DNA from 2 places in the Thalassotalea montiporae genome. Region 1 is predicted to be linked to the other one. Evidence: riboswitches for the same ligand, from Rfam matches in the RefSeq annotation. Region 1 holds a riboswitch; the other holds the start of a gene.
What was found. Region 1 has a riboswitch for lysine ahead of lysC (lysine-sensitive aspartokinase 3). Riboswitches for the same ligand answer to the same signal wherever they lie in the genome.
Positions count from the first base shown of each region.

Region 2: another riboswitch for lysine. It lies ahead of dapA (4-hydroxy-tetrahydrodipicolinate synthase); the one in region 1 lies ahead of lysC (lysine-sensitive aspartokinase 3).

Region 1 covers NZ_JBQRUO010000012.1:20,153-23,294, forward strand. Annotated here, with positions in the region: gene ACSLUR_RS18785 (glutathione peroxidase) at 1-10, shown strand, start outside; gene ACSLUR_RS18790 (MarR family winged helix-turn-helix transcriptional regulator) at 30-470, shown strand; gene lysC (lysine-sensitive aspartokinase 3) at 554-1,903, opposite strand; lysine riboswitch at 2,095-2,281, opposite strand; tRNA gene ACSLUR_RS18800 (tRNA-Met) at 2,825-2,901, shown strand; tRNA gene ACSLUR_RS18805 (tRNA-Met) at 3,064-3,140, shown strand.
Region 2 covers NZ_JBQRUO010000001.1:269,876-273,017, reverse strand. Annotated here, with positions in the region: gene ACSLUR_RS01210 (2,3,4,5-tetrahydropyridine-2,6-dicarboxylate N-succinyltransferase) at 1-46, opposite strand, end outside; partial or broken gene dapA (4-hydroxy-tetrahydrodipicolinate synthase) at 231-1,130, opposite strand; lysine riboswitch at 1,210-1,382, opposite strand; gene ACSLUR_RS01200 (methyltransferase) at 1,674-2,792, shown strand; gene ACSLUR_RS01195 (HAMP domain-containing sensor histidine kinase) at 3,074-3,142, shown strand, end outside.

The DNA.
Region 1 (3,142 bases):
CCTGCTTTAGTCTGCAGACGAAAAAAGTAATGAGTGACAACTTAAAACTAGAAAAACAGCTTTGCTTTCGGCTGTACAGCTTAAACAAAACCATTACTAAGCTATACAGCCCTTTGCTAAAAGCATTGGGGCTTACCTATCCGCAGTATTTAGTGATGTTGGTAATGTGGCAAGCCAAGCAAAGTGTGCCTATTAAAACCCTTTGTCAACAACTAGATCTAGACACGGGAACTTTGTCGCCACTGTTAAAACGAATGGAACAAGCCAACCTGCTAGCTAGAACGCGAAGTGAACAAGATGAGCGCTCTGTGCGCATTAGCCTTACCAAAGAGGGGAAGCAGCTAAAACAACAAGCCGCGCAAATACCAGAAACTATGTTTTCACTAACTGGCTTGTCGATAGAAGAAGTAGTGAATTTGCAGCAAACGCTCGACAAGGTGTTAAACAATACAAAAGCACAGCTAGGTTAATATTTGCAATAAATGCGTAAAACACCTAGCGCACTTTTGTATGTTTCATTTGCCAATAACAATCAAAAGCTAAACCAGTAAAGCTAAGCAGCAAAAAGTGTATCGTGAAGTTGTTCAACAACCGTATTTGCATCTTGCTCTGGTACTAAAAAGCATAAGTTGTTTGAACTTGCACCGTGACAAATCATACGAATATTAAAGTCGTTAATTTTGTCAAACACACTGCTACCTAGTCCTTTAGTTGCATGAAGGTTATTACCAATTACCGCAACAAGTGACAAGCCGTGCTCAACAGACACTTCACAAAGTTGCTCAAGTTCTGCCAATACCGAATTGTTAATCAGAGACTGTGTGCTGCCCGTTGGATTATCGAATGTCAACGCAACACTAATCTCACTGGTTGTAATCAAATCAACACTGAGCTCATGCTTGGCTAAAATTGCAAACACCTTGGCCAAGAAACCACTGGCATGTAACATCGCTGGGCTTTTCACCGTTACTAAGGTTTGCTCTCGGCGCAATGCAATAGAGCGATATGTAGGTGATGAAGAAACGCTTTGCTGAATAAAAGTACCACCTTGTTCTGGCTCTTTGCTCGAACCGACAAATACCGGAATATTTTGTCGCATGGCAGGAATAAGCGTTGCTGGGTGCAAAATTTTTGCACCGAATGTAGCCATTTCAGCCGCTTCGCCAAAACTGATTTCAGGAATAGCGCGAGCTTGATCAGTAATGCGCGGATCCGTTGTAAAAATCCCGACCACGTCAGTCCAAATGCTGAGATTAGTGGCATCGAGCGCTTCTGCAATTAATGCAGCACTGTAATCAGAGCCGCCACGGCCAAGCGTCGTGGTATGCCCCAACCCATCTTGGCCAATAAAGCCTTGCGTAACAATCACACAGTCTTTTGTGAGTGGCGCTAAATGCTCAATGGAGTTTGTTTTAAGTGCTTCGACATCTACCACAGCTTGTCCATACAAACTGTTGGTTTTCATGACTTGGCGAATATCAAAACATTTGGCGTTAACACCAAGCTCATTAAGCACTTGAGTAAATAACGCTGAACTAAGCTGCTCGCCAAAAGACAAAATCTCATCAGCATTTTTCACATTATGCTGCTGCGCCTGAGTTTCAGCTATTTCACCAAGCTGCGAGAGCTTTTCATCAACAAAGTCACCAAGGTTATGGTCGCCCGTAAAAGCTTCAATAATATTGAATTGAATTTCACGAATGCTCGCGATAATTTCATTGCGCTCTGTCGCAGGTACACTCTCCTGCCCTAGACGCACTAGATGATTGGTAATACCAGCGCTCGCCGAGACCACAACAACACGATTGGCGAGATCATTTTTGATAATCGTTGCACAGCGCTCCATCGCTTGATGGTTAGCAACACTAGTACCACCAAATTTTGCAACCGTAAAATTAGACATAAATCCCCCAATCACTAGCCCAGTCGCTAGATTCAATTGTACTTTCAAGGGTGCTTGGCAAACACGCCGCAAGTTGATTGTGGATTTTGGTGATAATGTTCATTAAAGGGTCTCCCTATATAGCAAAAAACTACTTACAACAAAGGAAGAGCACGGCTGAGGATATTCTGAAGCCCAAAAGCAAGACATTTTCAGCCAGAAGCTCTCCACCTATTTAACGATTACCTCGTTACTGGTGACAGCCTTAGGGATTCAACCCTAATGACCGAATTTAGTTTGTCACTCAAACTAAATCCTCGGCGATAGTCCCCCTCATTAACGCATAACGGGCAGTGACCCTAACGTTAGTTACCTGGCTATCGCTCCTCTTCTGGTGTTAGCGAGTATTTATCTTGTAAACATTTAAAGTAAAAACTCAATAACGCCCTCATTAAACATTAATTATTCGTTGTGATCAATAGGCATTTAGATGTCTAAACAATTGTTTGTAATATCTGATGCTAATTGCGTTGTAGATTTTCTATCTCGTATTTCATTAAAGAGAAGTGAGAGAAGGAAAATACTGTGATAGGTTGAATTAAAAGATGTGCTTAGATAAATCATTTAAGCAAATCGTTGAACGTAACTGCCAAAGGCAACTATTCGCAGGAAGTAACTATAGTGTGAGCTGCTATAGCCTCGATACTTGCCCAGAAAAATGAACAGGTTGTGATAGCAAACACGACAAATACGTATATTTACGCACCTTTTTGCTCACTATTAGAGCGAGCAGTAAAATCCTTCAAAAAAGCAGTTGCAAATCACATTAACTATCCTTAACATACGCCTCGCTTTCACAGAGATGCAATAAATCTCTGATAATGAACACTTCATTAGAAAGTGAAGTCGTTGGTAACTGACTCAAACTGTTACAATACTTGGCGCGGGATGGAGCAGCCTGGTAGCTCGTCGGGCTCATAACCCGAAGGTCGTCGGTTCAAATCCGGCTCCCGCAACCAATTTCTTTAGATGTTAGAAGCAAAACAAACATTAATTGTTGTACGGAAGACGACTCAATCGTCGGTTAGCTCTTTTAAAATCAAGGGCTCACGCAAGCAATTCTTCTTTATAGATTCAGAAGTAAAACAATCTTGGCTCGTTTACTCAGTAAACCATTCGAACGCGGGATGGAGCAGCCTGGTAGCTCGTCGGGCTCATAACCCGAAGGTCGTCGGTTCAAATCCGGCTCCCGCAACCAAT
Region 2 (3,142 bases), on a different contig from region 1:
CTTCACCGCGCTCCATTTGTTGTAAAACTTCTTGCCAATTAGTCATTTTTCTACCTTTAATTCTGAATTCTGTTTGGGGTTAATCGTTAGTTTGCTGATCGCGCCTTTAGTAGCGATACTTGGTGCTAAAACTAAGCACTTTGCTTGGCTAGCGGCTCATTTTGCTCTAATGAAATTTCACGCGTCTGTTGAGTAACTTGTATAGGCTGAGTTACTTGCGTCTGCTCGCGATACCAAGCATCAATAGCATCGTTAGCCTCAATCAAGGGCTGTTTATCTAACAATTCGAAATGGGTAAGTGGGGGTTGCAAGGCGGCGGAGTCTAACTCGCCATTCTCATGCATTAGCACTTTCACTGGGATTGGGTTTGCCACGGTAAATAGCGCATCAACGGCTTGCTGCCAAAGCGCGTTATCAAGTTCGGTATGCGCTAAACACTGTTGAACATAGAGCTTTGTCGCTGATGGCCAAACATTACTAGCAACCGACACTAAGCCAGCAGCACCAAGTTTGGCCAGCGCTGGCATCATGGCATCTTCACCACTAAACAGCGCAAGCTTAGGACACGCTTGACGGTAGCGATTAAATTGCGCGATATCTCCACTGGCTTCTTTTAGCGCCCAACAATTTGGATGGTTTTGCAGTTTCGCGAGCGTTTCAACCGATAAAGTAACCGCACTTCGCGACGGTACGTTATAGAGCATACAAGGCTTGTTGGCAGCATTAAGCAAAGCGGTAAACCATTGCTCTTGGCCAACAGGCCCAGGCTTAGCGTACAAGGGCGCACCAAGTAAATAGGCGTCGATATTTAGCTGATTGCAGCGCTCAATCCATTCTAGCTGTTGCATTAATTGAAAGCCGCCAACACCGACCATGATCGGCACATCAAGGCCAAGTTCAGCCACGTATTTGACGATACCAAACTGTTGCTCAGCATTGAGCGCCAATGCTTCGCCTGTGCTACCAAGTAGCAATAAACCATTGCCGACGGCTGCTTGTTCGCGAGCAATTCGCGATAAACAGGCAAAGTCGATAGCGCCACTTTCGGCAAAAGGGGTAACCAACGCAGTCCACAACGGGAATTTGGGTAAGGTTGCGTTAGCTAATGAATTAGAAGTTTCAGGATTCATGTCTCTCGAACTCACTTCGTTCGGAGAACTTATCGGCATTTGTTCCCTGCCCACGGCAAAAAGCGCAGACAGTTCAACAAAGGCCAGAAGCTCTCCACCTAATGGGTGACAGTTGTCAGGATTCAGCCTGAGCAACCGACCAATACATCAATCAAAAATGTATTCGTCTCGGCGTTAATCCCCCTCATTAATGGTCACTGGAGTTTGATCTCCTGACATTAACTACCTGGTTAACGCTCCTCTTCTGGCCCTTTTCATCACGATGGTATGAGCTTGACGAGCCACACCACCGCGCAGGAATAAGGACGGGCTCATTACATCGAATATTTGCTCTAATGTCAACACACCGCTATACCTTGCTTTATCAATCACGTAAAATGCGGCCTCGCGCGATTTTAGTGAAGTTTGTAGTCCGCGAATTTTGGCAATTTGTGTCGGCAAAAAGCAGTTTCACAATAGACTTAAGCTGGCTATCATCAACCTAGGTAAGCAACGTATTAACGCTGACGATTAGCGTCTAACGCGAGGCAAGTTGGACATCACATGGCATTATCGAATTTATCTCAAGTACTGGTTCGCAATATCGGCGAGTTAGCATGCACGCGGGCAGTGTTAGTTAACTTCCCCGTCGACGGGCTATATCAAGAATGGCTTGATGAATATCCTGAGTGCCAATTGCATTATTTCACTAATAACAAGCTAGCTGCGGATCAATTGGCGCAAATAACGGCTGCCCAACCAAGTTCAAAGTTGAGCTACAGCTTTGGTACGCACTTAACCGCTGAGCAGAGCCAAGAAACTAAACAAAACAAAGAAGCTAAGCAAAACAAAGAAGATATCGCATATGACTTAGCGGTGATTGCCTTCCCGAAAAGCAAAGCTGAGCTTGCCTACTCGCTGGCCATGCTTGCCCCTCATTTAGCTGAAGATGCACGTGTGTTGTTTGTCGGTGAAAACAAAGGCGGCATCAAATCAGCAGCAAAATTAAGCCAAGGCTATATTAGCCATTGCCATAAGCTGGACTCTGCTCGCCATTGCAGTTTATTCGCTGGCCAGTTTATTCGTGGTGACTACAGTTTTAACCTTGCTGATTGGTTCCACTACTACCCGCTTTCGGTTGCCGGTATAGAACTTAACATTGCCGCTCTGCCGGGCGTATTTAGCCAAAAACAACTCGATAAGGGCACTCAAGTTTTGCTAGAAAACTTACCTACCGAGCAACTGCCGAAAAAAAGCTATCAAGGCAAACTGCTTGATTTTGGTTGTGGTGCCGGTGTGATCAGCGCCTTCTTAGCCAAGCAATACCCTGAAACCGAAATTACCGCCCTCGATATTAGTGCGTTGGCAGTTGCCTCCACGCAAGAGACGTTAAAAGTAAATAACTTAACAGGTGAAGTATTTGCTTCAGATGGTCTAATCGAAGTTAACGGTTCATTTTCGCATATCGTCACTAACCCGCCGTTTCATCAAGGGTTGAAAACGCATTATGCGGCGACTGAAACGTTTTTACGTGAGTGTCCGAAACGATTGGTTAGAGGTGGTAACTTAACTGTGGTGGCAAATAGCTTTTTAAAATACCAGCCTATTTTGGCTGAAGGTTTTAAACAATTACAAACCATCGTTAATCAACGTGGCTTTGCTGTCTACTTCGCTTCAATGTAGTTATTACTGGCAAGCGTGAAATAAAAAAACAGTGCGTCAGTCGTTAACTAAATTGGTATAAATTAGCCTTAATAAAGAATAAAACATTGACGAGTGCTGACCTTTTGATATTCACTGAAAAAGCATCGTAGATATAAACCCATGCTACTTTGCGCCTAAGACACATGCTCAAGTTAAAAATTGAGCACTAAAAACGACGAATAAGCACTAAGATAGGTAGTTAAAATCTAGTAATGAACCAAACTATGCACTCCAACCAATCTATGCATTCGAACCAAACTATGCATTCCAACCAAGTTGTGCAAACCAAGTCAATTCGTCGTAAGTTGAATCTGTTAATGCTGGCTTTT